DNA from 4 places in the Streptomyces sp. NPDC097640 genome. Region 4 is predicted to be linked to each of the others. Evidence: riboswitches for the same ligand, from Rfam matches in the RefSeq annotation. Region 4 holds a riboswitch; each other region holds the start of a gene.

What was found. A riboswitch is a leader RNA that binds a small molecule or an ion and turns the genes downstream of it on or off. The one in region 4 is predicted to bind cobalamin.
Region 1: linked by a shared signal. The riboswitch ahead of ABTY62_RS22850 (SCO2321 family membrane protein) and the one ahead of ABTY62_RS39830 (CbtB domain-containing protein) in region 4 are both predicted to bind cobalamin.
Region 2: linked by a shared signal. The riboswitch ahead of ABTY62_RS45980 (cobalamin biosynthesis protein) and the one ahead of ABTY62_RS39830 (CbtB domain-containing protein) in region 4 are both predicted to bind cobalamin.
Region 3: linked by a shared signal. The riboswitch ahead of ABTY62_RS14765 (ribonucleoside-diphosphate reductase subunit alpha) and the one ahead of ABTY62_RS39830 (CbtB domain-containing protein) in region 4 are both predicted to bind cobalamin.

The regions. Positions count from the first base shown of each region.
Region 1 is NZ_JBEOSB010000014.1:82,168-89,455, reverse strand. It holds gene ABTY62_RS22860 (CbiQ family ECF transporter T component) at 1-121, opposite strand, end outside; gene ABTY62_RS22855 (SCO2322 family protein) at 118-762, opposite strand; gene ABTY62_RS22850 (SCO2321 family membrane protein) at 924-2,255, opposite strand; cobalamin riboswitch at 2,418-2,543, opposite strand; gene ABTY62_RS22845 (DUF5984 family protein) at 2,669-3,469, shown strand; gene ABTY62_RS22840 (TetR/AcrR family transcriptional regulator) at 3,441-4,211, opposite strand; gene ABTY62_RS22835 (hypothetical protein) at 4,634-5,749, shown strand; gene ABTY62_RS22830 (hypothetical protein) at 5,808-6,884, shown strand; gene ABTY62_RS22825 (RraA family protein) at 6,954-7,288, shown strand, end outside.
Region 2 is NZ_JBEOSB010000052.1:5,763-13,050, forward strand. It holds gene ABTY62_RS45970 (putative cobaltochelatase) at 1-1,074, opposite strand, end outside; gene ABTY62_RS45975 (cobyric acid synthase) at 1,673-3,241, opposite strand; gene ABTY62_RS45980 (cobalamin biosynthesis protein) at 3,238-4,326, opposite strand; cobalamin riboswitch at 4,451-4,650, opposite strand; gene ABTY62_RS45985 (hypothetical protein) at 4,809-5,063, opposite strand; gene ABTY62_RS45990 (inorganic phosphate transporter) at 5,076-6,344, opposite strand; gene ABTY62_RS45995 (class II aldolase/adducin family protein) at 6,762-7,288, shown strand, end outside.
Region 3 is NZ_JBEOSB010000008.1:201,007-208,294, reverse strand. It holds gene ABTY62_RS14790 (FGGY-family carbohydrate kinase) at 1-40, opposite strand, end outside; gene ABTY62_RS14785 (DeoR/GlpR family DNA-binding transcription regulator) at 170-970, opposite strand; gene ABTY62_RS14780 (histidine phosphatase family protein) at 967-1,656, opposite strand; gene ABTY62_RS14775 (2-hydroxyacid dehydrogenase) at 1,766-2,815, shown strand; gene ABTY62_RS14770 (FGGY family carbohydrate kinase) at 2,906-4,384, shown strand; cobalamin riboswitch at 4,695-4,817, shown strand; gene ABTY62_RS14765 (ribonucleoside-diphosphate reductase subunit alpha) at 4,942-7,288, shown strand, end outside.
Region 4 is NZ_JBEOSB010000035.1:56,658-63,945, forward strand. It holds gene ABTY62_RS39820 (sortase domain-containing protein) at 1-95, shown strand, start outside; gene ABTY62_RS39825 (CbtA family protein) at 140-931, opposite strand; gene ABTY62_RS39830 (CbtB domain-containing protein) at 947-1,165, opposite strand; cobalamin riboswitch at 1,203-1,339, opposite strand; gene ABTY62_RS39835 (glycoside hydrolase family 6 protein) at 1,545-2,597, shown strand; gene glxA (radical copper oxidase GlxA) at 2,652-4,610, opposite strand; gene ABTY62_RS39845 (glycosyltransferase family 2 protein) at 4,614-6,494, opposite strand; gene ABTY62_RS39850 (FadR/GntR family transcriptional regulator) at 6,691-7,288, opposite strand, start outside.

The DNA of each region.
Region 1 (7,288 bases), on a different contig from region 4:
GCCACCAGGCCCCGGCGTGCAGCGCGCCACGCGAGCTGTGCGTGGTGTGCGTGGTGCGCGCGGTGTGTGCGGTGCGCGCGGTGCGCGGGTGTCCGGCGGCGGCCCGGTCGGCGCCGCTCATCGCCGGTGGTGGCGGCGCGACTGCCAGACGGCGGCGGCCCCCAGCGCGACCACGGCGGCCAGACCGCCGATCAGCCCGGCCGACGGGCCGCCGCCTCCACCGCCCTGTCCGCCGCCCCCGCTGTCCCCGCCGTCTCCGACCTGTCCGCCACTGCCGCCGTCCGACGGGGCGTCGACCTGCTCGCCGCAGCCCGTGGCGGGGTAACCGGCGATGGCGCACAGCAGGGCGGCGGAGTTGTAGCGCAGCGGCTTGGCGACGGCCGCCAGCGCGTCCCCGGCGCTCGCGTCCTCGCCGACCCGCGCGCACTCCGTGCGGGGCTCGGGCGGGGTGCGGTGGTCGGGGGCGTCGGCGGCGGTGCCGAAGTCGAGGACCACGGCGACGCGTTTGGTGCCGCCCTTCGCGGGGGTGTCCGCGCACACCGTCTCGAACCCGGCCGAGCTGCGCGGCCGGGTCGCGTCCCCCGAGTCCTCGCTCACCGCGAACCGGAACCCGACCGTGTCGCCGTCGCCCGGCCGGGCCGTGGCGGGCCCCTGCGTGGCGTACGTCCAGCCGTCCTCGCCCCGCTCCCGCTGCCAGAACGACCAGTAGCGGTAGCCCGCGGCCTGCGCGGGGGAGGCGCCGAGGGCGAGCGCGGACACCATCGTGGACACGAACACGGCGCAGAAGGCGAGGGCGGCGCGGGACGGACGCGCGGCGGCGGGCCGCGGCGCAGGGCGAGCGGGCTCCCCCTGCGTCGGCCGGTCGGCCGATGACCTTGGGGCCGCCGGCGCGGGTTCGGGTCGCTCGGCGGGAGGCAGCCCCATCAGAGCTGCTGCTTCTTCCGGCCGCTCAGCAGGAAGCCGATGCCGATGCCGGCCACCGCGAAGACGCCCACCGTCCACCAGACGCCGCCGACACCCCCCTTGTCGTCGTCCTTCTTCTCCCCGTCCTTGTCCTTGCCCTCATCCGAGTCCGCCTGCGACCCGGACGCCGAGACCGACTCCGGCTTCGGGCCGGTGGCGTTCAGCTGCTGGACGAGGTCGGCGCCGCCGAAGCTGCGCGGATCCGCCCCGGCCGCGTGCGCCGCGAGGACCAGCTTGGCCAGCGCCCCCGGGTCGCCCTTCGCCCACGCCAGCGCGCCGTTCTTCTCGTTCTGGAGCCACTGGAGGGGCTTGGCCGCGGTCGCGCTGTGCTCCCCGGCGGCCAGGGCGACTATCGCGTCCGCCGTGCCGCCGAAGTCGGGCTGGTCCTCGGCACCGGGCATCGCGGACAGCAAGTGGCTGCCGTGCCCGGCCATGGTGTCCGCCAGATACGCGGCGGCGGCCCGCGCGGCCTCGGTCACCCGGGCCGGCTTGGCGCTCCCGCTCTTGTCGCTCTTGTCGTCCTTGCCGCCCGAGCCGCAGTCCAAGGGCTCCGGGGCCTTGCCGGCGTCCTTGCCCGCGGGCTCGAAGACCCAGCCCTTGCCCTCGGTGGCCAGCGCGGCGGCCGTCGTCGCCAGGTCGTTCGCGACCGGCTTGCCCTTGTCCGCCGTATACGCGAACGCCCCGCGCTGCCCCTCCTTGGCGTCACACCCCAGCTGGAGGCCGAGCAGCACGTCGTACGGCGTCCGGCCGTCCTTGGCCGACTTCACCTGCTTCGGGTCCTGGCCCGCGGCGGCGAAGGCGCCGACGGCGGCGGAGGTGGAGTTGGCGTCGCTCGGGCTGCCCGGGCTCATGCCCCAGCCGCCGTCGTCGTTCTGGTTCTTCTTCAGCCAGCCGACGCCCTTCTCGACCGCGGCGCTGCGCCCACCGACCGCGGCCAGCGCCTGTACCGCCGCCGCTGTCGCGTCGGTGAACTCGCCCTTCTTCGGGTCGCACGCGGCGGAGGCGTCGGCCCGGTACGCGGCGAAGCCGCCGTCCTCGCACTGCTGGCCGGCCAGCCAGTCGATGGCCGATCTCGCCGGGGTCACCCCGACCGCGTCCTGCGCCAGCAGCGCGAGCGACTGCCGCCACACCCCGTCGAACTTCGGGTCCTTGGCGCCGTACAGCCCCTTGGGCAGCGCCGCCGAGCCGGACGGCTTGGGGGAGGGCTTGGCGTCGGCGAACGCGGCGGGGGCGGCGGCCGTGCACAGGGCGGCCAGGGCGGCCAGAGCCGTGGCGCTGCGGCGTACGTTCATGGCGACGGTGCCTCTCGGTCGGGGGTCTCGGCGGTGGCTGGGCAGCGGTACGCGGCCGCGCACGGCCAACCACCCCGCACGCCGAGGGACGTGCGAACGCGATGACACCGGGCTCAGCTCCGCATACCTCGACGGTGCCGCCGCCGGGCGGGCCGGCGGCGGGAGCCTGCGGTGCGCCCGACCAGGTGTCCCGGCTCGTACGCCCTGCGGCACACAGCCCGTACTCACGGTTGCGGGTCAGCGCCGGAATCTCACCGGCTTCCCCCGATCGGACGCGGATGAAGTTTTCACGCATACCTTATCCGGCGCCCACGGGGGCCGGACCACGGCGGTCGGGCCCTTGGGGGTGGGCTGGGGAGCGGGCGAGGGGGCGGGCGAGGGAGCGGGCGACGGGGCGGGCGCATACTCCTCCCATGGATCTGGACATCCGGTTCCGCTTCGGGCTGACGCCGTTGGCCGAGGTGCGGCCGTGGGGGCGGGGCGACCGCCCGGTGCTGCACTGGTTCGGGCTGACCGACGGCTGGTACGTGATCGACCTCGGCGAGCACGAGCTGCTGCGCTACTCCGAGCGCACGGTGCGGCGGCTGCGGGGCGGCGAGGGCGGCGGAGGCGCCGGCCCGGCGCATCCGTATGCGGACTACTACGTGGTCCGGCTCTGGGAGGACCTGCTCGCGCTGCTGCCGGCTGCGCTTGAGCCGGTACCTGAGGACCTGGCCGACTTCGTGGCCCGCGACTCCTCCGGCTGGCACTGGGAGGACACCCCGGAGGCCGAGGCCGCTGCGCAGTGGCACGGCGGCCGCACCCTGAACACGGGGTATCTGCGCGTCGCGCCCGACATCCGCTGCTGGCGGACCGTCGCCGGGGCAGACGACGTCATGCATGTCAGCTGGACGCATCAGCCGGATCCCGAGGACGAGATCGACTTCGCCGCGCCGGCCACGGGCCGGGTGACCCTGCCGACCAGCGCCTTTGTGGCCGCCGTCGGCGAGCTCGACCGTGCGCTGCTGGAGGCGATGGAACGGCGGATCGGCGAGCTGGCGGCTGCGGGGCCGCCGCCGGGCGTCGAGCTGGACCTGGAGCAGCTGCGCCGTGAGCACCGGGACCGCGCGGGGTGGCTGGCGCGGGCGCGGGAGTACGAGTACGCCACCGACTGGGCCGCCGTACGGGCGGGCGCGGCGGCGCTCCTCAGATCACCAGGCCGGGGCTGCGGGTGAGGCCCAGGAGGCCGAGCAGGCGCTCCATCATGTCCTCGAACAGCGGCACCGGGTCGTCCAGGACGTAGGACAGATGGCCGTAGACGGCCAGGCAGAGCATGCCGTAGATCTGGCGCCAGCAGGTGAGCATCAGGAACGCGACGCCGAGGGGGACTTCGAGGCCGATGACCTCGCGGTAGGTCCGCAGCTGGGCCACCAGCGCCGGGTCGAGCTCCTCGTCCGCAGGGCAGGCCAGCTTCCCCTCGCGCCACAGCCGGGTGAAGCCCCGTCCGAACACCCCGCCCAGCTCGCGCGATATGACGTGCGGGATGTCGTCCGCGGTCTTGGCCGCCGAGGGGTAGCCGGCGCCCATGAGCAGGTTGAACTCCGCCGGGTTGGCCACGGACCAGTCCAGCACGGCACGGGCGGCGGCGTGCAGCTGCGCGCTCACGTCGTCGGGGTCCTGACGCCCCACCGCGCGGTCGACCGTCTGGATGAACTCCGTGGTGACGTCGTCGTAGACGGCGCGGATGAGCCCGTTCCTGCCCTCGAAGTAGCGGTAGAGGGCGGGTGAGGTCACGCCGACGCTGCGGGCCACGGCGGCGACGGTGAGACCCTCGATGCCCTCCGCGGCGGTGATCCGGCGGGCGGCGGCCCTGACATCGCGCTCCAGCTCCGCGCGCAGCCGCTCCCGCCGCGACAGCCCTGCCGCGCGCTCGCCTCCGTCTGCGTCTCGGTCTGCGTCTCGGTCTGTGCCGGACACCGTCGCCTCCTTGTCGTGGTGGGGTGCGCCCCAATGATCCTTCATCGGCTGTCGGGCGTACCGGTCAACCGAGTTGCTGTGAAGGTGCGTTGCGTGGTTAATACTATTCTCGCTTCTAAGGGTAGTCACGGAGGTCGTGTTGGTTGCGGCTGCGGGGGAAGGCGAAGAGCTGAGTGAGTAAGACCTGTGTGTCCGGTGTGCGCGGGTGGGTCGCGGTGGCGGCCGCGACCGTGCTCGCGGTGGGAGGCGTGACCGCGTGCGGCGCGTCCGACGACTCGGGAAAGGGCCCCGGGCGATCCGGCGCCTCGGACGGTGGTGGGCGCAAGTCCGGGGCGGATGCGGCTGATTCGGGGGATGCGGCTGATTCGGGGGAATGGTCGGGGGAATCCGGGCTCGCCGGGGCGATGAGAGACCTCTCCCGCGTGACCTCGGCCACCGGGCCGGTGATCTGCTGGGACGACGACGACAAGGGCGAGCAGGTGGCGGCCTTCGACGCCACGTTCAGCAAGCGGGTCGCCACGTACTCCGAGGAGCCGCTGTTGTCCCGGCTCTCCAAGATCGCCGAGGAGGCGGACGCGGACCGGGCGTTCGTGCGTAGCCCTTGCGGGGAGCGGCCGTACGGCGAGAGTGCGGCGGACCTGGGAGTCAGCCCGGTCTCCCCGGACGGTCGGCGGGTTGCGGTCGAGGTGGTCACGGACGAGGTGGGCGCCCTCACGTCGTCGCATGTGGGGTGGCTGGACCTGGTGACGGGGGAGTTCACGGACTTCACCGAGGCCGCGCGGAAGGGGGGCTACAGCCCGGAGACACACTCCGACGCGTTCCCCGGATTCGCCCCGGACGGATCGCTGTGGTTCCTGCGGGATGAGCAGGTGTACTACTCGGCGGATGAGAGCGGTCGTCTCACCCGGCACCCGATCAGCAAGGCCTGCCATGACGAGCGATCCAAGAAGAACGGCTTCTACCGCCCGGTGAAGTCGGCGGCCGTCACCTGTCCGCGCCTCATCCACCCGAGCGGGAAGTTCGCTGTCTCTCCCGGCAGGATCATCGACGGCATTGACTCGTATGACGGGTTCGACCTCGATCTCCTGGCACCCCACATGGACCGGCTCGACGACGACACGGTCTTCGGCGACCCCTCCGACCAGATGGTCGTGCGCGACGGCGACGAGACGCGCGACTGTGACCCCGTGGCGTGGATCAACGCCGACGACGTCCTCTGCGAGGGGGCGTCCAACACCTTCTTCTCCGTCCGGGCCGACGCGAGCGAGATGGGAAACAAGCCCGACGGCCCGCTGGAGGCCGTGGTGAAGGCGGAGATCGCCCCCGAGACGGAGAGCAAGGTTCTTTCCGTGGCCGTTTCCGCGGATCGTCAATACCTCTACATCGCATCGGAAGACGTCCTGAACGACGGCGGCGTAAAGCTGTATCGGGCCGGCTTGACGTCGCCCGGGGAGCCGGAGGAGTTGGGGTCGCTGCCGCAGGGGGTGGGGGACGACTTCGTGCTCCGCGGAAACTTCCAGACCGGCGATTTCCAGTAGCTACGTACCTCGGGGGCATCGAATGTCGAAATGGTGGCCGCGCAGGTGGTCGTTGCGAGTGCTGTTGTCAGTCGGGATCGCGCTGGCCGTTTCGGCCGGCCTGCTCACCGCGTGGCAGGTGGCGGCCAACCGGCCGGGAAAGCTGGCCGTCAAGGTCACGGGCCTTCCCGTCAAGGCGGGTTTCGCACTTCACGTGAGCGGGGCGAACGGATTCAGCGAAGACCTGACGAGCGATAAGACGCTCTCCGTCAAGCCGGGTGACTACCGCATCACGGCGAAGGCCAGCCATGCGAAGGGAAACGTCTACTACACGGCGGACGAGACCACGACCTGGACGGTGGACAGCGGTGAGACCGAGCGGGCGGTGATCGATTACGCCGTGGCCCTCTCCGAGAAGACGACGGTCCTGAACACCGCCGACACCGCCGACTCCGGACTGCACAGGCGCCCCGGCAAGTCGGAGCTGGTCTTCGCCGCGGGCTCGGCGGCGGCACGCAAGCTGAAGAAGGGCGACTTCGTCGTCGCCGCCGAGAGCGAGCGGACGCCGCGGGGGCTGGTGCGCGAGGTGCGCGGGGTGACCCGGGAGAAGGGCCGGGTCGTCGTCCGGACCAAGGACGCCACGCTTCGGCAGGCGATGCCCAAGGCCGTGCTGAGGGTCGAGGACACTTCGGGCTCCTCGGGCTCCTCGGGCTCTTCGGGCTCCTCGGGCTCCTCGGGCGACGCGAAGACCGGGATGCAGCCCGCGTCGTACCGGATGCCGGCGGCGGCCGCGTCGTCCAGCCCCGACCCTGAGGGTTTTCAGCCCGAGCTTTCCATCGGCGTGGACACCTGGAGGGGCAAGGGCGCGCTCTCCAGAATGAAATGCAGCGGTTCGTTGGCGCTCGTCAAGTTCGAGCACGGCCCGATGAAATTCGGTATGGCCGGTTCCGACTTCGGGTGGAACTGGCGAGACGGGGCCTGGGCCCGCATGAACGTCCAGGTGCAGCAGACATACAAGCTGACTCTGGGATCGCCGGTGGGCGCGTCGTGCCCCTCGGGCGGCACCGCCCGCCACCAGGTCCGCTGGAGCGGTGGAGCGCTGGCGGCCACCCCGTCCCTGGAGGACTTCACGCCGCACAACGAGCCGGTCCGTTAGCCACCGCCATGGGCGATCATGGGCGAGGGCGGTCCGCCGGACCCCCTCGTCCATGGAAGAGGGCAGAACATGACCGATGGCACCGGCTTCGAGAGCATCCCCCCGACCACCCTCGCCGACATCCTGGGCCGCGCGCAGGTCATGGACATCGGCATCCGCCCCCTCTGGTCTCCCATCCCGCGCGTCGCCGGCCCCGCGTTCACCGTGCGGTGCCCTCCCGGCGACAACCTCATGCTCCACGCCGCAATCCACCGCGCTCAGCCCGGCTCGATCGTCGTCGTCGAATCCGGCGACGTGGACTACGCCCTCGCCGGAGGCAACGTCTGTGCCGTCGCGCAGCGCCGAGGGATCGCGGCGTTCGTACTCGACGGGGTGATCCGTGACCTCGGCGAGGTGCGCGAGAT
Region 2 (7,288 bases), on a different contig from region 4:
GTCCGGTCCTTCCTGCCCCTCGGGCCCGTCGCCCGGGTCCGGATCCGGGTCGTCGTCCGCGCCGCCGGACTCGCGCAGCACCTCGTCGAGCTTGTCCTCGTCCAGCCCCGGCGCGTCGAACGGCGCCCGCCGGCGCCGGTGCGGCAGCGACAGCAGCGCGGCCTGCCGCACGTCCTCGGTGGTCACCTCCGTACGCCCCGCCCACGCAGCCAGCGCCGTCGCCGTCCGCGCCGTCACGATGTCCGCGCGCATCCCGTCCACCTCGAACGCCGCGCACACCGCCGCGATCTGCCGCAGCGCGCCGTCGCCCAGGCGCACGTGCGGCAGCAGGGCGCGCGCCGCCGCGACGCGCTCGCGCAGCGCGCCCTCCTCGTCGGCCCAGCGCACGGCGAAGGCGGCCGGATCCTCGTCGTACGCCAGCCGCCGCCGCACCACCTCGACCCGCTCGTCGGTGTCCCGCGACGCCGCGACCTCTACCGTGAGGCCGAAGCGGTCCAGCAACTGGGGCCGCAGCTCGCCCTCTTCGGGGTTCATGGTGCCCACCAGCAGAAAGCGCGCCGCGTGCCGTACGGAGACGCCCTCGCGCTCCACATAGGAGGCGCCCATGGCCGCCGCGTCGAGCAGCAGGTCGATCAGGTGGTCGTGCAGCAGGTTGACCTCGTCGACGTAGAGCACGCCGCGGTGTGCGTCGGCCAGCAGGCCCGGCTCGAACGCCTTCACTCCGTCTGAGAGAGCCCGCTCGATGTCCAGCGCCCCGACCAGCCTGTCCTCGGAGGCGCCGACCGGCAGCTCGACCATCCGGGCGGGCCGGAGGGTGCCGCTGCCCGGCTCGTGCGGGCCGTCCGGGCAGCGTGGGTCGGGCGCGGCGGGGTCGCAGGAGAAGCGGCAGCCGGGCACCACGTCGATGCCGGGCAGCAGGGCGGCCAGCGCCCGCACCGCCGTCGACTTCGCGGTGCCCTTCTCGCCCCGCACCAGCACCCCGCCCACGGCCGGTGACACGGCGTTGAGCAGAAGCGCCAGCCGCAGGTCGGCCATCCCGACGAGCGCGGTGAAGGGGTAGGGGGCGGCGGTCATACGGGGGTTCCTCCTGCGGTGAGGGGGCGATGGCGGTGTGGGCGTTGGCGGAGGCGGAGGCGGGTGGCCCGGGGTTTGTTCCCCTCCCCGCCCCTTCCCGATCCGGGGGCGGGCCCCCGGGCCCCCGGGCCGTGGGGGCCGGTCGCGACCGGCCGTTGGCGTCGGTGGCCGGGCGCCGTGGCCGGCGAGGCAGGGCCGCTGTCGTGGTCAGTGGTGGGGGTGATCTGCGCTTTGTTCCCCTCCCCGCCCCTTCCCGATCCGGGGGCGAGCCCCCGGGCCCCCGGGCCATGGAGGCCGGTTGCGACCGGCCGTTGACGACGGCGGCCGAGCGCCGAACTCGGCGAGGCCGGGCAGGCGCTGCGGGGGAGGCCTCCAGCGACGTGGGGGGTGCCCGGGTTGGGGCTGGTTGTGCCTCTGGCGGGGCCAGTGGTGCGGGTGGCCTGGGGTCTGTTCTCCGCCCCACCCTTTCCCGATTCGGGGGCGGGCCCGCGGGTCCCCGGTCGGCGTCGGCGGTCGAGCGTCGTGCCCGGCGTAGCCGGGCCCGCGGCGGTGGCGGGGGCGGTGCGTACGGTGGGGGGCTTGGTGGCTGTTGTGGGGGTCACCGGGGCTCCCGCGGGAACGGTGGTGCGCCCGGTGGGACGAACGGCAGTCCCTCCGGGACGCCGTTCTCGATGAGCCGCAGCAGCGCGTCCGTGTCCGCGTGTTCCTCGATCAGGTCGCCCAGGCGGTCCAGCTGTTCCTCGCGCAGCTCCCCGAAGCGGGTGTCGGGCGCCGGGACGAACGCCCGGCCCGCCGCGTCCGCGACCCGTCGCAGGAAGGCGCGCCGGAAGCCGTCGCTCTCCAGCGAGCCGTGCCAGTGCGTGCCCCACACCGAGCCCACCCGGCAGCCGTCCAGGAAGGGCTCGCCCGCGCCGTCCGGCAACTCGGCGACCCCGTGGTGGATCTCGTAGCCCTCCACCGGCTCGCCGAGCGCCTCGCCGACCGGCCGCGCCAGGGTCTTGTGCACCGCGAACCGCACCCGTACGGGCAGCAGCCCCAGCCCCTCGACCGTCCCGGCCCGCGACTCGACCTCGTCCTCGATGCGCTCGCCGAGCATCTGGAAGCCGCCGCAGATGCCCAGCACCGGGCGACCCTCGGCGGCCCGCCGCGCGATCGCCGCCGCCAGCCCGCGTTCGCGCAGCCACTCCAGGGCCCGTACGGTCCCGCGGGTGCCGGGCAGCACCACCAGGTCGGCGTCGGTCAGCTCCTCCGGCCGGTCCACGAACCGCACGACCACGCCCGGCTCCGCGGCCAGCGCGTCCACATCCGTGAAGTTCGACATGAGCGGCACCGCGGCGACCGCGACCCGCAGGATGTCCGCGCCGTGCGGCGGCGCGACGACGCTCTCGCGCACCGTCCCGCGCAGCGAGACACGCAGGCCGTCCTCCTCGTCGATGCCGAGCCCGTGCGCGTACGGCAGCACGCCCATGGTCGGGCGGCCGGTCAGGCCGCGCAGCATCTCCAGGCCCGGCTCCAGCAGGGTCACATCGCCGCGGAACTTGTTCACCAGATAGCCCGCGACGAGCCGCTGGTCGGCCTCGGAGAGCAGCGCGGTCGTGCCGAAGAACGACGCGAAGACGCCGCCGCGGTCGATGTCCCCGACCACGACGACCGGCAGCCGGGCGGCCCGGGCGAGACCCAGGTTCACGATGTCGGTGCGGCGCAGGTTGATCTCGGCGGGGCTGCCCGCGCCCTCGCAGATCACCGCGTCGTGCGTGCGCCGCAACTCGGCGAGGCACTCGGTGACGGTGCCCAGCAACGCCTCCTGGCGCCCCGCGTGGTACCCGCGCGCGCTCAGCTCGCCCACCGGCTTGCCCAGCAGCACCACCTGGCTGCTGCGGTCGCTGCCCGGCTTGAGGAGCACCGGGTTCATCAGCGCGCTCGGTTCGACGCGCGCGGCCGCGGCCTGCATGGCCTGGGCGCGGCCGATTTCGGCGCCGTCGCGGGTCACGAAGGAGTTGAGCGACATGTTCTGCGCTTTGAACGGCGCGACGCTGACGCCCTTACGGCTGAGCCATCGGCAGATCCCGGCCGTGACGACGCTCTTGCCCGCGTCCGACGTGGTGCCCGCGACGAGCAGGCCGCCGCCCTGTGCCCCGGTCGCGCCCCCGCCGGGTATGCCGCTCATACGCTGTCCCTCCCCGCGGCCGCAGGCCGCGCCGTCCTGCCAGGTCCCGTTCCGGGTCCGTCCGTCCGCAAGGACCGTGCCCAGCGGGCGAGCGCGCCATGTGGGGCACGGGACGGCCCCAGCGCCGCCCCCACTGCCAGCCGGGCCCCGACGGACACGCCGAGCGCCAGGGCGCCGACGCGCTGCGACAGCCGAACCGCGCGCTCGATGTCGGCGGCCTCCACCGCCCGCCCGCCGGGGTTGAGCACCGGCCGGTGCTCAACGCGGCCGCCGTACGCGAGAGTGCCGCCCAGCCGTACGCCGAGCGCGCCCGCGAACGCGGCCTCCACCGGGCCCGCGTTGGGGCTCGGATGGCGGTGGCCGTCGCGCAGCCAGGCGCGCCGCGCGCCGCGCGGGTCGGGCCCGGCCAGGGTGGCCAGCGTCGCGGTGAGCCGCGCGCCGGGCCAGCCGGCGAGGTCGTCCAGCCGGGCCGCGGCCCAGCCGAACCGCCGGTAGCGCGGCGACTTGTGGCCGACCATCGCGTCCAGGGTGTTGACGGCTCGGAAGCCGACCAGGCCCGGCACCCCGCCGACGGCCCCCCACACCAGCGCGCCCACGACGGCGTCCGAGGTGTTCTCGGCGACCGACTCGACGACCGCGCGCGCGATCTGCCGCTCGTCCAGCGCCTGGGGGTCCCGGCCGCACAGGTGCGGCAGCCGCCGCCGGGCGGCGTCCAGGTCCCCGGTGGCCAGCGCGCCGCCGACGGCGCGCGCCTCCCGGCCCAGCGTGGTCCCGCCGAGCACGGCCCAGGTGGCGGCGGCGGTCAGTACGGTGTGCGCGGCGCGGGAGGGGCCACCCGAGGAGTCGCTGCCCAAGGCCCGTACGGCGTGCACCGAAAGCGCGGCCCCCGCGGCCGCGCCGCCCGCGCACAGCGCGGCGTACAGGGCCCCGGATCCGCGGTGGTCGCGCCACAGCAGCCGCTCGACGGCCAGGGCGGCGCGCCCGAACGCGGCCACGGGGTGGCCGCGGCGCGGATCGCCCGTGGCGAGGTCGCCGAGGAAGCCGAGGGCGGCGCCGCACGCGTACGAGGCGTGATCGGCACCCATCGTCAGTCCGCCGTCGTGCCTCGGCGCGTCGGGGCGTGGAGTTCGGGCCGCGGGCGGGTCGGCGTCGGCGGCATGGCGGTGCCGGGCATGGCGGTATGTCCTCACTCAGGGTCCGCGCCCTGGTTCGACGTGACCGGCGGTGAGAGTCTCCTGGCTCCCGGATCCGCGCTTCTCCCGGTCTTCCAGCCTCCGTACGGAGGCCGTGACTTGTGCGGGCTATGGGAGAGCGCTCCCCGGTGACAGTGGCGGGACCGCGCCGGATTCTCACCGGCTTCCTCTCCTGCCGCCGTTTGGCTCGGGAAGTCCACCATGGGCCGCGAATGGCCGTCAACTCGCGAATGCCCCGGGATGCGCGAGTGTGCCGAGGCCCACACGCGCCGCACACGCCACGGCCGCCGGGCGGGTCCGCGCTGGTCGGCGCGGCCCGGCCCGGCGGCCGCGGCTACTGCTGGAACACGGCCGAGCCGTGCGGGTTCAGGCCGTCAGGCCACGATCAGATTGATGCCGTACGCCACCGTCGCCGCGCACAGCGCGAAGCAGGCGTACGCGGCGGCGCGCGCGGGGCCGACGCCGACGCCGGCACCCGCCGGGGCCGCGGCGGTGTCCTGGCCCGCCTCGGCCTGCTGGGGCTTGCGGGAGGCGCCGAGGATGCCGAGGGTGAAGACGCCCACGAAGCCGACGGTCACCACGAGGCTGACGCCGAAGACCTGGCCGAGAGCCGCCCAGTCGATGCTCATCGCGTTACTTCCTTAGCTGGTGCTGCCGGTGGCGGCGGAGGCGCCGGCCGGGGTGGCGGAGGGGGAGGAGGCGTGCGCGGGGGCGACCGGCCCGGCGGGCGGCGGGGCCACGGACTGGAGGGCGGCGGTGACGACGCCCACCGGCTCGGCCGGCGCCGCCCCGGCGTCGGTGCTGTCGTTGACGTCGTTGACGTTGGTGTGGTCGACGGGCTTGCGGCGCGAGGCCGCCCAGATCGCGGCGCAGGCGGCGACCGCGAGCACGGCGACCGTCGTGACGCCCCAGTCGCCCTGGTCCGCCAGCAGCGCCGCGCCGCCCGCGACGAGGCCCGCGGCGGGCAGGGTGAGCAACCAGGCGAGGACCATGCGGCCCGCGGTGGACCAGCGCACCACACCGCCCTTGCGGCCGACGCCCGCGCCCATCACGGCGCCGGAGCAGACCTGGGTGGTGGAGAGGGCGAAGCCGATGTGGGAGGAGGCGAGGATGACGGTCGCGGCGCCGGTCTGGGCGGCGAAGCCCTGCGGCGGCTGGATGTCGGTGATGCCCTTGCCCATGGTGCGGATGATGCGCCAGCCGCCCAGGTACGTACCGAGCGCGATGGCCAGCCCCGCGGCGACGATGACCCACAGCGGCGGGTCGGAATCGGGGACGATCACGCCGCCGGTGATCAGCGCCAGGGTGATCACACCCATGGTCTTCTGCGCGTCGTTGGTGCCGTGGGCGAGGGAGACCAGCGCGGCCGAGGCGATCTGCCCGGCGCGGTAGCCCTTCGCGGTGTCCTGGGGGTCGCGGTCGCGGGCCAGCCGGTAGGTGAGCCGGGTCGCGACCAGGGCGGCGACGCCGGCCACGACCGGCGCGGCCACGGCCGGGATCAGGACCTTCATGACGATCTTGTCGCTGTTGACCCCGTCCATGCCGACGGAGACCAGGGTGGCGCCGATGAGGCCGCCGAAGAGGGCGTGCGAGGAGCTGGAGGGCAGCCCGGCCAGCCAGGTCAGCAGGTTCCAGACGATCGCGCCGACCAGGCCCGCGAAGATCACTTCGGGCTGGATCCCCGCGCCCTCGTCGATGATCCCTCCGGAGATCGTCTTGGCGACCTCCACGGAGAGGAACGCGCCGACGAGATTGAGGGCCGCCGACATCGCGACCGCGATCCGGGGGCTGAGAGCTCCCGTGGAGATGGTGGTGGCCATGGCGTTGGCCGTGTCGTGGAAGCCGTTCGTGAAGTCGAACACCAATGCCGTGACGATCACGATCCCAATGAGAAGCGTGATGTGTTCCATCGAACTCCTTCGCGGGGGAATGCGATCCCCGAACTTCGTGACACGGAGCGTCGCAGGTTGGCTACATTCCGTGGTGCAACTTGGCCGTCGTGAGGCCACCGAGGCAGCCACGTCAGAAATCCCCTCCCATGGGAGGGGAAGGGGTGCACACCCGGGCAATCGGCGCGACAGCCGAAGCATGCACCACGACCGTAAGGACATGGGGTGAACGGGAGGTGAACTGAGGTGGGCTCAGGGGTGACGCACCTGCGCGAAGGCGGCGCCGATGATCCCCCGGCCTCTCCCTGATGCGTACAGGATGCCTCGCCTGCCATGATCGGCGCCCGGAGGTGAGGCATCGTGACGGAGCCGGAGACCGTACGGCCGACGGGGCCCGGGGAGCGACCGGATCCCGGGGTGGCCCGGGACCAGCAGGACTTGGCGGAGGCCCGGGACCCGCGGGACGTGGCGGAGGCATGGGAGCGGGTGGTGGAGACGGCCCGCAGGACGGTCGCCGACGGCCTGGTCGTCGGCACCTCCGGCAATGTCTCGGCCCGGGTCGGCGACACCGTGCTGGTGACCCCGAGCGGCGTCCCGTACGACCGGCTCGGCCCGGGCGACGCGGTCGGCGTCGACCTGGAGGGGCGTCAGGTGCTCGGCGAGCTGGCCCCCACCAGCGAGCTGCCCATGCACCTCGCGGTCTACCGCCACACCGACGCCGCGGCCGTCGTCCACACCCACGCGGTGCACGCCACGGCGGTCTCCACCCTGGTCGACGAGGTTCCGGCGATCCACTACATGACCGGCGCGCTCGGCGGCCCGGTGCGCGTCGCGGGCTATGCCCTCTACGGCACCGACGAGTTGGCCCGGAAGATGCTCGACGCGCTCCGAGACCGCAGCGGCTGTCTGCTGCGCAACCACGGCACCGTCGTCTACGGCGCCACGCTGGACCAGGCGTACGACCG
Region 3 (7,288 bases), on a different contig from region 4:
TGCCCGCCACGACCTCCGGGGAGGGCGACGTTGTGCTCATAGCGGTCGGCTCCTTCGATGCGCAGCGCGGCCGTACAACCGCGGCCGTACAACGGTGGGCCTTGGGGGCTCCCCGGCGCGCCCAAGGCCCACCAGCCTCATGGGTGAAGTGAAGTTAACACGGAAGACGTTAAGAGCGCGCCCCCGCCACCCTCACATCCGTGCGCTCCCGCAGCTCCACCAGCAGCGCCGCGTCCACTCCGCCGTCCACCACCAGGTGGTCGAACTCGTCCACCGGGCAGAGGCGGTGCAGGGCTGTGCGCCTGGTCTTCGACGCGTCCATAAGGAGCACTTTTCGGCTTCCGGCCGCGAGCATCGCCCGCTTCACCAGCACCACGTCCTGCTCCTGGTGGTAGGTGGTGTGCGCGTCCACCGCCGAGGTGGAGACCAGCACCATGTCCACCGACAGCGCCTCGATCGCCGCCACACAGGGCACGCCGAGGAAGGAGTCGTGGGTGTGCGAGTACTCCCCACCCAGGCCGATCAGCCGGGTCTGCTCCACCCCCGCGAACACCTCCACCACGCGCCGGGCGTTGGTCACCACGGTCAGCGGGGCGGCGTCGACGAGGAGCCGGGCCAGGGCGAGGGCGGTCGTGGAGTCGTCCAGCATGATCGACATGCCGGGCTCGACCAGCTCCGCGGCGGCCGCGGCCACCGCCTCCTTCTCGGCCCGGTTCACGCCCATCCGGTAGTCCAGGCTGGACTCGAAGACCGACGACGGCAGCGCCGAGACCCCGCCCCGGAACTTGCGCACCACCCCGAGCCTGGCCAGCTCGTCCAGGTCCCGGTGCACGGTCATGAGGCTGACGCCGGTCAGCTCGGCGAGCGCGGCCGCGGTGGCGGTGGAGTGCTCCAGCACGTACTCGGTGATGGTCTGTCTGCGTGCGGCCTGGGAGCGGGGCGGGACGTCGGACGCGCCGGTCGTGGTCATGGGGCGGATTCTCCCCCACGGCCGGTGGACGCGTCCCCGGCGGGCGCGGCCCCCGCGGCCGCCGCGCTCGTCGCCACCGCGCCCGTCGGTACGTTCAGCGACCGCAGCGCCGTCCGCTCGCCCGCCACCTCGATCTCGCTCACCGCCGCGTTGTCCAGCCGCGGGAAGACCTGCCGGTAGCGGCCGACCGGGATGCCCAGCAGCGCGCACAGCGCCATCCGCAGCAGGGAGTTGTGCGCCACGACGAGCACCGTACGACCCTGGTGCGCGGCGGCCAGCCCGCGCAGGGCGGACGCGGCGCGGGCCGCCGCGGCGCCCGGGGGCTCGGCGCCGGGGAAGGCGCCCGCTTCCGCGTCCGCCCGGAAGGCCCGTACGGCCGCCGGGTCCTCCGCCTCCATCTCGGCGATGGTGCGGCCCTCGCCCCAGCCGAAGTCGACCTCGCGCAGGTCCTCGACGACCTCGGGGACGAGCCCGAGCGCGTCCGCGGCCGGGCGCGCGGTCAGCCGGGCGCGGCTCAGCGGGGAGCAGGCCACCACGTTTACTTCGCGCCCCTTCACCCAATGGGCGAGCGCTTCCGCCTGCCGGAATCCCCGTTCCGTCAGGGCCACGTCCGAGATCCCGGCATACCGGTTCTCGGCGTGCCACACCGTCTCTCCATGGCGGACGAGCAGTAGGCGAGCCGTCACAGGATGTTCCTCCCCTCGGCCCGCACGACGCGCGGGCCATTGCTTTGTCACGTCAACGATGTTAAATCTAGCGTCGCCTCTGTGATGGAACGCCGAAGAAAGGCCACCCATGCGCGTCCTCGCCGCCGGAGACCACTTCGTACGCCCCGACCTCATCATCGCCGCGCTCCGCGACGAGCCGGGGCTCGAAGGCGTCGACGTCGATGTCGCCGAGCTGACGCTGCCGTGGCCGCACGAGCCCTTCGGCCCGGTGGGCGGCCCGGCGAGCCGGGTGATCGAGGCCAGCGGCACCGAGGAGCAGCTGATCGAGGCGCTGGCCGGGGCCGAGGTGTGCGTGACGCAGATGGCGCCGTTCACCGCCGAGGTCTTCGCCGCCCGCCCCGAGCTGCGCATGGTCGCGGTCTCCCGCGGCGGCCCGGTCAACGTCGACCTGCCGGCCGCCACCCGCGCCGGCGTCGCCGTCAGCTTCGCGCCCGGCCGCAACGCCACCGCCGCCGCCGAGTTCGCGGTCGGCATGATGCTCGCCGCGATGCGCCGCATCCCGACGGCGGACGCCGAGCTGCGCGCGGGCCGCTGGCGCGGGGACTTCTACGCGTACGAGGAGGGCGGCATCGAGCTGGACGGCGCGACCGTCGGCCTGGTCGGCTACGGGGCCATCGGCCGGATCGTCGCCCGCGTGCTGCGCGCGTTCGGCGCCCGGGTGCTGATCGCCGACCCGTACACCGACCCCGAGACCGCCCGCGCGGACGGCGTCGAGCCGGTCGAGCTGGACGAACTCCTCGCCCGCTCCTCCGTGGTCAGCCTGCACGCCCGGCTCACCCCCGAGACCCAGGGGCTCATCGACGCCGACCGGATCGCCCGGATGCGGCCCGGCGCGGTGCTGGTGAACACCGCGCGCGGCGGCCTGCTGGACTACGCCCCGCTGCCCGAGGCGCTGCGCTCCGGCCGGCTCGGCGCCCTCGCCCTCGACGTGTACGACCTCGAACCGCCGCCCGCCGACTGGCCGCTGCACTCCGCGCCCAACGTCGTCACCACCCCGCACCTCGCCGGCGCCACCCGGCAGACCGCGCACCGCGCGGCCGCCATCACCGCCGCCGAGGTCGGCCGCTACGCCCGCGGCGAAAAGCTCGCCCACCCCGCGAACCACCCCACGAGCTAGGCGGTGTCCGGCGGACAGGCCCAGCCCGGCCCCCGCCCAACAGCCCCGCACAAACCCGCGCAGTCGACGCCCCCAAGGAGGGCCCACGTCATGAGCATCGTCCTCGGAGTCGACGTCGGCACCTCCGTCACCAAGGCCGTGGCCTTCGGCCGGGACGGCAGGTCCCTGGCGGCCGCCAGCCGTCCCAGCCGGCTCGACCGCCTGCCCGGCGGGCGGGTGGAGCAGGACCTGGAGGACGTGCTGCGCACGGTCGCCGAGGTGGTCCGCGAGGTGACCGCCGCCCTGGCCGCGAAGGGCCGCGAGGCCCCCGTGGCGCTCGCGCTCACCGGGCAGGGCGACGGGCTGTGGCTGCGCGACGCGGCGGGCCGCGCCGTGCGCCCGCCGATCTCCTGGATGGACGGCCGGGCGAACGACACCGTGGCCCGCTGGGGCGAGGACGGCACCATCCGCGACCTCTACCGGCTCACCGGCTCCGGGGTGTTCCCCGGCTGCCACGCGCCGCTGCTGCGCTGGCTGGCCGACCACGAGCCGCAGGCCCTGGCGCGCGCGGAGGTCGCGGGCTACTGCGTGGACGCGGTGGCCCAGCGGCTCACCGGCGTCATCGGCGTGGACGCCTCGGACGCGTCCATGCCCTTCCTGGACGTGACCACACGCACATACGTCCCCGATGCCCTGGAAGCGTGCGGAATCGCCGAATACGCCCGGCTGTTGCCGACGCCCGCCGCGCCCGGCACCGTCCTGCGGCTCGACGACGCGGGCGCGGAGCTGCTCGGGCTGCCGGCCGGACTGCCCGTCACGGCGGGCCCGTACGACCTCCCGGCCTGCGCGATCGGCAGCGGCGTGACGGAGGTGGGCGACGGGCTGCTGATCGTGGGCACCACGCTCGCCAGCCAGGTCCTCACCGACAGCGCGCGGATCGACCCGGCGGCCGACCCGGCGGGCATGTGGCTGTGCACGCCCGACCGGGACCGCTGGCTGCGCGGCATGCCCGCCATGGTGGGCACGGCGGCCCTGGAGTGGGTCCTGGAGTTCACCGGGGCGACCACCGCGGACCTGGAGACGCTGCTCGCCGACAGCCCGCCGGGGGCGCGCGGGGTGACCGCGCTGCCCTTCCTGTCGGACGCGGGCGAGCGCGCCCCGTTCGTGGAGCCCGCCGCGCGGGGCCGGTTGGACGGCCTGACCCTCGCCACGACCCGCGCGGACGCCGTCCGGGCCGCCTGCGAGGCCGTGGCGTACGCCGCACGCCACTGCCTGGAGGCCGCGGGGCTGAGTGCGACGCTCGCGGCCTGCGGGGGCGGTACCCGGTCCGCCGCCTGGACCCAGCTGTTCGCGGACGTCCTGGGGCGGCCGGTGCGGATCCCGGACGAGCCCGAGGTGGGGGCGCGCGGCGCGGTCGCGGTCGCCTGGCGCGCGTTGGGCGACCCGGTGGACGCGGCACAATGGCGAGCCGATTCGCGTACTGTCGTACCCGACGCGGAGCGCGCCGAGGCATACGAGCGCGGCTACGCGGACTACCGGGCCAGGCTGGCCCGTACCCTCGCGGAGTGGCGGGCAACGGCGCCCGCTTAAAAGCGACCCGGCGCCGCGCCGGGCCCGGCGCAGGCCCTTGCCGGGCCCCTGCCGGGCTCGCGCCCGACCGTCCGTGCCGGACCCGCACCAGGGCCGCGCCGGGGCCGTACCGGCCCCCTGCCGGCCTCTGCCGGGCCGCCTCGGGGCATGCCCCAGGGCCCGCGTCAGGCCCGTCCCGGGCCTGCGTCAGGCCCGTGCCAAGTGCGCGCCAAGACCGCGCCAAGTCCGGCACTGAATAGCACATTCGTACGAAACACTCCACCTCGCGACACAACATGTGGGGGCGCGTGCGCTCGCCACCACAAGATGTATGCTCATGCTCGCTGTCGCCGCAGGGGAATCCGGTGCGAATCCGGAACTGTCCCGCAACGGTGTACGCGTACGCTTTTGCGTACCCGCGAGTCCGAGGACCTGCCGACAGCCGTCTCATACGTCCGGGCCCCGCGGGTTGGGCCGATGGACGCTGTGCGGTATGCCCTTGGCGGTTTCGGCATGCCCGCACGCGCCCATCGCGTACCACCCGCCCGGCCCCCAGCCGAGCGAGGGAGAACACTTCAGTGACCATCGCGCCAGCCGATCCGGTTTCAGAGGCAGCGGCTACTCAGGCAGCGGACGACGCGCCCGGGACCGCCCTGCTGCGGACCCTGACGGAGCTCACCGCCGACCTGTCCGCCACCGACCCCGGCAAGGTCGCGGCCGCCGCCCTGCGCGGCCGCCATCCCGGCTCGGACGAGGCGGAGTTGCGCACCCTCGCGACCGAGGCGGCGGCCGGTCTGATCGCCGAAGAACCCGAGTACTCGAAGCTCGCCGCGCGGCTGCTGACCCTCGCCATCGCGGAGGAGGCGGCCGGGCAGGGCGCGGTCTCCTTCTCCGCCTCGGTGGCCGTGGGCCACCGCGAGGGCCTGATCGCGGACGGCACGGCCGAGTTCGTGACCGCCCACGCCGCCCGCCTGGACGCGCTGGTCGAGCGGGCGCTGGCCGACGGCGCCGACGACCGCTTCGGCTACTTCGGGCTGCGCACCCTCCACAGCCGCTATCTGCTCCGCCACCCGATCACCCGCCAGGTGATCGAGACCCCGCAGCACTTCCTGCTGCGGGTGGCCTGCGGGCTGGCCGAGGACCACTCGGAGCGGGCGCTGGACGACGTCGCCGAGCTGTACCGGCTCACCAGCACGCTGTCCTACCTGCCCAGCTCCCCCACGCTGTTCAACTCCGGCACCCGCCACCCGCAGATGTCGTCCTGCTATCTGCTGGACTCGCCGCTGGACGAGCTGGACTCGATCTACAACCGCTACCACCAGGTCGCGCGGCTCTCCAAGCACGCGGGCGGCATCGGCCTGTCCTACTCGCGCATCCGCGCCCGCGGTTCGCTGATCCGCGGCACCAACGGCCACTCCAACGGCATCGTGCCGTTCCTGCGCACCCTCGACGCCTCCGTCGCCGCCGTCAACCAGGGCGGCCGGCGCAAGGGCGCGGCCTGTGTGTACCTGGAGACCTGGCACGCGGACATCGAGGAGTTCCTGGAGCTCCGGGACAACACGGGCGAAGAGGCCCGCCGCACCCACAACCTCAACATCGCGCACTGGATCCCGGACGAGTTCATGCGCCGGGTGGAGGCCGACGCCGACTGGTCGCTGTTCTCGCCGGTCGACGCGCCCGCGCTGGTCGACCTGTGGGGCGAGGAGTTCGACGCCGCGTACCGGAAGGCCGAGGCGGACGGGCTGGCCGTCAAGACCGTCCCGGCGCGCCAGCTGTACGCCCGGATGATGCGCACCCTCGCGCAGACCGGCAACGGCTGGATGACCTTCAAGGACGCCGCCAACCGCACCGCCAACCAGACCGCCGAGCCCGGCCGGGTCGTGCACTCCTCCAACCTGTGCACCGAGATCCTGGAGGTCACGGACGACGGCGAGACGGCCGTGTGCAACCTGGGTTCGGTCAACCTGGCCGCGCACCTGGGCAAGGACGGCCGGATGGACTGGGAGCGGCTGGACGCGACCGTCCGTACCGCCGTCACCTTCCTCGACCGCGTGGTGGACATCAACTTCTACCCGACCGAGGAGGCCGGGGCGTCCAACTCCCGCTGGCGGCCGGTGGGCCTGGGCCTGATGGGCCTCCAGGACGTCTTCTTCCGGCTGCGGCTGCCCTTCGACTCGCCCGAGGCGCAGGCGCTGTCCACCCAGATCTCCGAGCGCATCATGCTCGCGGCGTACGAGGCGTCCTGCGCCCTCGCCGAGCGCCACGGCCCGCACCCGGCGTGGTCCGCCACCCGCACCGCGCGCGGCGTGCTGCACCCGGACCACTACACGGACGCGGTGGCGACCTGGCCCGAGCGGTGGGCGGCGCTGCGCGAGCGGATGGCGAAGTCCGGGATGCGGAACTCGCTCCTCCTCGCCATCGCGCCGACCGCGACCATCGCCTCGATCGCGGGCGTCTACGAGTGCATCGAGCCGCAGGTCTCCAACCTCTTCAAGCGCGAGACGCTCAGCGGTGAGTTCCTCCAGGTCAACTCCTACCTGGTGAACGACCTGAAGAAGCTCGGCGTGTGGGACGCCCAGAGCCGTGAGGCGCTGCGCGAGTCCAACGGCTCGGTCGAGGACTTCTCCTGGGTGCCCGAGGACCTGCGGCGGCTGTACCGGACGGCGTGGGAGATCCCGCAGCGCGCCCTGATCGACATGGCCGCCGCCCGCACCCCGTACCTGGACCAGAGCCAGTCGCTGAACCTCTTCATGGCCTCGCCCACCATCGGCAAGCTCAGCTCGATGTACGCGTACGCCTGGAAGCGCGGCATCAAGACCACGTACTACCTGCGCTCGCGCCCGGCGACCCGGATCGCGCAGTCGGCCCGCGCCGCCGCCCCCGCCACCGTGCCCGTCCCCACCCAGCAGGCGCCCGTCGACCCCG
Region 4 (7,288 bases):
GGGCCGGGGGCCGCGCGGAGCTGCGGCTGCTCGCGGGCGGCGGGGCGGGCGGCGGAACGGTGGTGGTGTCGGCGTATCTGACGGGGAGCCGGTAGGCGGGAGCCGGTGGGCGGGGAAGCCCGCCCACCGGGCCCGAGGGTTACGCCGCGGTCGGGACCGGGTCCGGCCGGTGCGTCGTCGTGCCGCGCTCGCGCAGGGCGCGGAGGCCGAGGGCGCCGAACGTGGCGCCGAGGACCGCCCACATCACCGCGTGCGAGGCGAACGAGAGCATCCGGAAGTCCCAGAGGAGCGTGGACTCGACGGGGACCGGGTCGGGGTTGTCGGGGAGGGCGAACAGGGCGAGGAGCACCGCGACGACGGTCGCGGCGACCGCCGTCTGGGCCACGGCGGGACCACGGCCCGCCGCCGTCAGCCGGACGTGCACCAGCCGGGCGAGCACCATGCCGAGCACGCCGATCGCCACCGCGGCGATCCACATTGCCTGGCGGTCGCCGACCGTGCCCGCGTCGCCGACGCCCGGCGGGTTGGCCGGGTAGCGCAGGCCTGGCAGGAGCGAGAGGCCGGCGAAGCCCGCCGCGGCGAGGGTGAGCGCGCGGGGCCAGGGGCGTGCGGAGGCGTCGGATCCGCGGTGGACGAGCGCGTGCGCGACCGCGAAGAAGACGCCGAGCGCCAGCCCGACGACCACGGCGGTGACGACGAGGCCGAAGTGCTGGGTGCCGCGGGAGAACAGCTCCTCGTGGTGGGTGACCGCCGCGGCCGCGGCGGCGTGCGAGTGCTCGCCCTCCTGGCGTTTCTCCTCCAGCCGGATGGCACGGTCCATCAGGGGCTCGGCCAGCAGCAGGGAGAACAGCCCGGTGGCGAGGCCCGCGAGGGCGCCCGCCGCCAGGCCCCGCCGGAGCAGGGGGAGTACGGGAACGTGACCGTCTGCCATGGGGTGCCGGACCCCTCAGTGGCAGGGGGCACCGAAGAGGTGCCGGCCGTCGTGCGAGAACTCGTGCAGATAGTCGCCCGTCGCCGAGATCAGCGAGCCGTTGTCGATGAAGACCGCGTACAGGGCGATGAGAGCGAGGATGACCGCGCCGGCCGCGATCAGCCAGTCGCGGGTGCGGGCGGTGGCGGCCGAGACGGCCGCGGGGTCGGTGTGCCGTGCCGTGTGCAGGGACATCCGCTGTTGCCTCCTAGTGGGGTTTCCACGCCCCTCAGCAGGAAGGAGAACGACGGCCAGTTCCTGACTCCCGGGAAGTGCGGCGCCGTTCGCGCGCGCCGACTCCTGGTCACAGTGGCGGGACCGTCCCGGATTCGCACCGGGTTCCTGTACGCCGTCGTCTCGTTGTGTTGACTTGTCGCATCGGAGAGTCCCAGGCGGACGGGTACCTGTCAACCGGGCCCGGAGGGGCCGCTTCGCGCCGTACGGGCGAATTCACGCAAAGGGCTGTGGATAACCCCGTGAGGGCCGGTGTGGTGTGTAAGCATGGTTTCGACCGGTCTTGTCCTACCGGGGGCCTGAGGGGTGTCCCCCGGAGCGTGCACCCAAGGGGGAGTGGATGTACGGGAGTTACACCGGCCGTCGGCGAGGGGCTGTCCGTGCCGGGGCGGCGGTGGGGGCGCTGCTGTCGCTCGTGACGCTCTCCGGCTGCTTCGGCTCGTCGGGTTCCGGGCGTTCCGATCGCGAGGAGGAGGCGATCGCGGCGGCGAGGCCCGCACAGCGGCCCAGGAATGTCGTGCCGTATTGGGTGAACCCGGACGGCGCCGCGGCCCGGCAGGTCGCCGCGTACCGCAGGAAGGGGGAGACCGTCGAGGCGAAGCTGATACAGAAGATCGCCGCGCAGCCGGTCGCGGAGTGGCTGGGGGTGGACGACCCGGAGGGCCAGGCGCGGGGGTTCACCGAGGCCGCCGTGTCGGAGGAGCGTGACGCGCTGCTGGTCTTCTACAACATCCCGCACCGCGACTGCGGCCAGTACTCGAAGGGCGGCGCCGCCGACGGCAACGCGTATCGCGCCTGGCTGGACAAGGCGGTCAGGGGCATCGGTGACCGGGCCGCCACGGTCGTCCTGGAGCCGGACGCACTGCCCCACGCGGTGGACGGCTGCACGCCCAGGCGGTTCCTCGAGGAGCGTTACGACCTGCTGACCGGGGCCGTGGACAAGCTCAAGGGGCTGCCCCGCACCAAGGTCTATCTGGACGCGGGGAATCCGCACTGGATCAAGGATCCGCGCCGGATGGCCGAGCCGCTGCGGCGCGCCGGGCTGAAGAAGGCCGACGGCTTCGCGCTCAACATCGCCAACTATCAGACCACCGCGGACAACAAGGCGTACGGCAGGAAGCTCTCCGCCCTGGTCGGCGGAAAGCCCTTCGTGATCGACACCAGCCGCAACGGCAATGGGCCGGTGCCGGGCAAGGAGGACCCCGAGGCCTGGTGCAACCCCAAGGGGCGGGCGCTGGGCGAGACGCCCACGGTCCGCACGGGCGACGCCGCGGTCGCCGCGTATCTGTGGATCAAGCGTCCGGGCGAGTCGGACGGCACCTGCAAGGGCGGCCCGCACGCCGGCCGATGGTGGCCGCGATACGCCCTCGACCTCGCGCGCAACGCGAAATAGCCGCGGCGCCGGGGAAGCTCGGCGCCGCGGCTGTCGGGCGGGGGATCGGGGCGGTCAGGGTTCGGGGGTGTCCTTCGAGGCGGGCACCTTCACCCACACCGCCTTCGACGGAGTCCCCTCCTCGTCCGCCGCCGTGAGCATGTACCACCCCGGCGGGACCAGCGACGAGTCCTTCGGGATCCGCACCGTGACGCTGTCCTTGCTCCTGACGAAGTCCAGGGCGATCGACCGCTGCTCGACATTGGTCACATGGGTGAAGGAACCGGGCCGGATCAGCCGCACCCGCTCGATGGCCGACGCGTGCGGGGTGCGGTAGGTGGCCTTCGCCCCGCGCTTGAGGGTCCGGGGCGCGGTGTCGGTCAGCTTGGGCCGTGCGTCGCGGAACAGATAGGGAGGGGTGTAGAGATCGATCTGCTGCTGGAACGTCCCCGGCTTGGTGTTGGCGTCGTCGCCGAACAGCGAGTCGGAGCCGAAGGTCATCACCCGTCCGTCGGGCAGCAGCAGCGCCCCGGAGTGGTAGTTGCGGCCCACCAGCGGGTCCGCCACGCCGCGCGCGGTGTTGCTCCTGGCGTCGTAGATCTCGGCCCGCAGCACATTGCTGCCGTCCCGCCCCCGGTAGTCGCCCGAGCCGTTGGTGGTCAGGACGGTGTCGTCCGGGAGGATGACACTGCTGGGGTAGCGGACCTCGGAGTAGAGCTTCGGCCCGTCGTGGAAGCGCGGCCGGTCCTCGCTCAGATCGACGATGCGGGTCTTCGCGGTGGACTTGGGGTCCTCGCCGACCCCGCCGCCGCCGATCACCATGTACCGCTGCCGCTGGGCCGGGGGCAGCAGCACGGACATCGACGTCTCCAGGGCGTCCGGGTCGCTGATGCCGGGCACGGCCTTGAACGCGTTGGTCTTCAGGTCCCAGAGGCCGGGGGTGCGGCCCTTGTCGGCGGGGCCGTAGCCGGCGTTGGAGCCGGTGTAGAAGATCTTGCCGCCCTCGGCGAGGAACAGCGCCGGGTAGGTGGGGAAGAACCGCTTCTTGGGCAGGTACTTCCACTTCTTGGCCTTGGGGTCGTAGACCTCGTTCTTCCCCGGCACGACCTGGCCGATCTCGTCCAGGCCGGAGACCGAGAGCACCCGGCCGTCCTGAAGGGTGGTCAGGGTCGGGTACCAGCGGGCCTCGTTCATCGGATCGACGGGCACATACCGCTCGGCGACGGGGTCGAACTCGTACGCGTCCTTGATGCCCTGGAAGTCCTTCTTGTCGAAGGACAGCTTCTGCGCGATGCCGTAGAAGTTCTGCCGGTCCTTGCCCCGCAGCCCCGCGATCCGGTAGTTGTCCTCGGTGCCGGTCTGGTAGCGCGCTCCCTTGCGCAACGCCTCCACATAGACCCGGGCGGTGCTGGCGGTCACGGTGACCTTGCCGGTCTTGTCGTTCTTGGTCTTCTTGGCGCGCGGGACCAGGACCGGGTCCTTGGACTCGAAGGTCCTGCCGTTCTCCTTGCCGGTGAAGCGGGTGCCCGACGGGAAGGTCTTCGGCTTGTCCGGGTTCTCGTTGTGGACGAACATCAGGCCGCCGGCCTTCTCGACATCGCCCTTGAGCTTCTCGTAGCGCTGGGTGCCGCCCGCCACCAGCAGCTTTCCGTCCGGCAGCTGGGAGTGTCCGGCGCAGAAGAGGTCTTCGGGGGTGGGGATGTTCTTGAAGGTGTTCGTCTCCGGGTCCCACAGGACGCTCCGGAAGGACTTGGCGGCGAAGTTCTTGGCGTTGTTGCCCGAGCCGGCGACCAGCAGCACCTTGCCGGTGTGCAGCAGGGCGGCGTGGATCGTGTTGATCCGGTATTCCTCGGGGACGTTCACCACGGCCCAGTGGCCGTTCCTGGCCTTGTACTCCGGTTGGTTGATCTTGTATTGCTGGTATTTGTCCGAGCTGAACCGGTAGAGGGCCGGTCCGTTCATTCCGGCCAGCACGAACACAGCCGCCGCACCGATCCCGAAGCGGCGGGTGCGGCGACTCGGTCGGTACTTCACGTCTTATCGTCCCCCAAGGGATGCTTCGGCGGTCTGCTTCTCGGTCCGTTTCCCCTGGCGGACGGTCCACCGCCAGGCGACGATCGGCGCGGCCGTGACAGCCAGGGCAAGCGATGCCCAAACGGTCATCGCTGGATGACTGTGGCCGAAGTAGGAGGAAGAGGCGAGCGACCCGCCGAAGACCGCCAGGAAGAAAAGGTGAATCCGGAAGGTGCCGAAGAGCGTGTCGGGGCTCGCCGAGTCGCCCTTGGGCGTCACCACGAACCGGCTCTTGCGGCGCAGCACGGCGTCCATCAGCGAGCGGGCGTAGATCGGCGCGGAGAGCGCGGACATCACCATGCCGGCCACGCCCCCCGAGCCCTCCGGCTCGTGCGGGGAGACGTTGTGCCGCCGGTTCCAGACGTACAGGCCGATCTGGAGGGCCGAGGCGTTGCCGTAGAGCATCATCCAGATGGCGGAGTCGATCTGGAGGCCGGCGGCGCCGAAGCCGAGGAAGAGCGCGCAGCTGAGGGCGGCGAGAATCCAGTTGAGCGCCGACGCCGGATAGAAGATCACCATCAGTGTGTAGTTGAGGAGCCTGCCGGGCGGCAGGGTGAACGGCGCCTTCCAGAACTGCTTGAGGAGCGTCTCGTAGGTGCCCCGCGACCAGCGCAGCTGCTGGGTGAAGAAGTCGGTCCAGGCGGCCGGGCCCTCGCCGACCGCGAGCACGTCGGGGGTGTAGACGGAGCGCCACTTGCGGCCGGTGGCGGGGTTGCGGTGGCGGTGCAGCTCGAAGCCGGTGGCCATGTCCTCGGTGATCGAGTCGTACAGCCCGCCGATGCCCTTGAGCGCGCTGATCCGCACGGCGTTGTTGGTGCCGACGAACATGGGGCCGCCGTAGGCGTTCCCCGCGCGCTGGATGAGGGCGTGGAAGAGGAACTGCTGGCTCTCGGCGGCCTTGGTGACGGCCGTGTCGTAGTTGCCGTAGACCTGCGGGCCGACCACGAAGGCCACGTCGGGGTCGCGGAAGTAGCCGAGCATCCGCTCCAGGTAGTTGGGGAGCGGTACGTGGTCGGTGTCGACGGAGGCGAAGTAGTCGTACGCGGCGCCGTGGGCGTCCAGCCAGGCGTTGTAGTTGCCGTGCTTGGTCCGGGCGCGGTGCGGGCCCTTGGGCCGGTTCCACCTCTCGACGCCCTTGCGGCTGAAGTGGCGTACGCCCAGGCGCGCGCAGACCGCCTTGACCGCCGGGTCGTCGCCCTCGTCGAGGAGCCAGACGTGCAGCGCTCCCCGGTGGCGCACGCGCACCGCCGCCTCCAGGGTCCTGGTCACCATCTCCAGCGGCTCCTTGCCGGGCACGAAGGAGGTGAGGAAGGCGACCCTGGTGCCGGCCTCGGGCACCACCGGGACCGGGTCGCGGGCGACCAGGGTGGCATGCGCGTTGGAGAGCACATTGAGCGTGCGGAACAGCTCGATCAGCCCGATGGAGACCAGCATCACCGTGTCCATGACGGCCATGACCGGGCCGACGCCCTCCCGGCTGCTCCAGTGGGCGGGCCGCATCAGCCACAGCAGCAGCCCCAGCGAGAGCAGGGGCGCGGCGCCGATCAGCAGTGAGGCGCGGATGCGGTGCGGCTCCTCGGCCAGCAGGCCGCGGTAGCGCACCCGATACGGTTTGGCTGAATTCGCGGCATCTTCGGCACCCGGTCGAGTGAGCGGGCCGGCGAGCCGGCTGTAGTGCTCGTAGTCGTACTTCGGCAGCGGCGGCCGGGGCCGGCGCCATGGGCGGCGGCCCCGGTGCTGCCGTGGGATGCGCAGCGGGATCGTTGTGGACGGATCGGCCGCGGACGGTTCGGTGGTGGACGGATCGTACGAATGCTGCCGGGCGCCGGTCGGCGTCGACGTCATGGTCATTCCCCCCGCACGCGAAAGCCGTTCGCGTGCCTGAGCCGTTCTCGTGTGCTCTCCCCCGAAACGGCCCCTCTCGGCCGTACGGGCACATTAGTGGAGGCAACCGACCATGCGGACATAGAACGACTACCGCGCAATACGCAACAGCGAGAATCAGACTTTTCCGGCGGGGAGCCGGATCATGGGTGACGGGTCATGGGTGGTGCGGGGAGCCCAGCCGCTCCCGGATGTCGCCGAAGTGATCGCGGACCGCGGCCTCGGCCCGTACGACATCGCCGCTGCGCACGGCCTCCAGGATCTCCCGGTGCTGCCGACAGGTGATCTTGGGGTCGGCGTGGCGGTCGACCAGATCGGTGCGCACCCGGTGGAAGGCGTCCCAGAACGCCTCCAGCATCTCGCTGAGCAGCCGGTTGTCCAGCCCGCGGTGGAGGGCGGCGTGGAAGGCCCGGTCGGTCTCGGCGTGCACCGCGCCCTCGGCGGCCTCCGCCTCCATCCGCTCGACCAGGGCGTCCAGCTCGGCCAGGTCGGCCTGGGGTATCCGCCCGGCCAGCCGCGCGATCAGCCCGGTCTCCACCGCCTCGCGCAGCTCCAGCAGCTGGAGCAGGCTGTCCTCGCCCCGGTAGTGGCCGGCGACGGTGCGGAAGATCAGCCCCTCGATCATCGGAGCCATCGACATCGGGCCGACGTAGGTGCCGAAGCCGTGCCGGATCTCGACGATGCCCATGGCCTGGAGCCCCTTGAGGGCCTCGCGCACGGAGTTGCGGCTGACGCCGAGCAGCTCCATCAGCTCG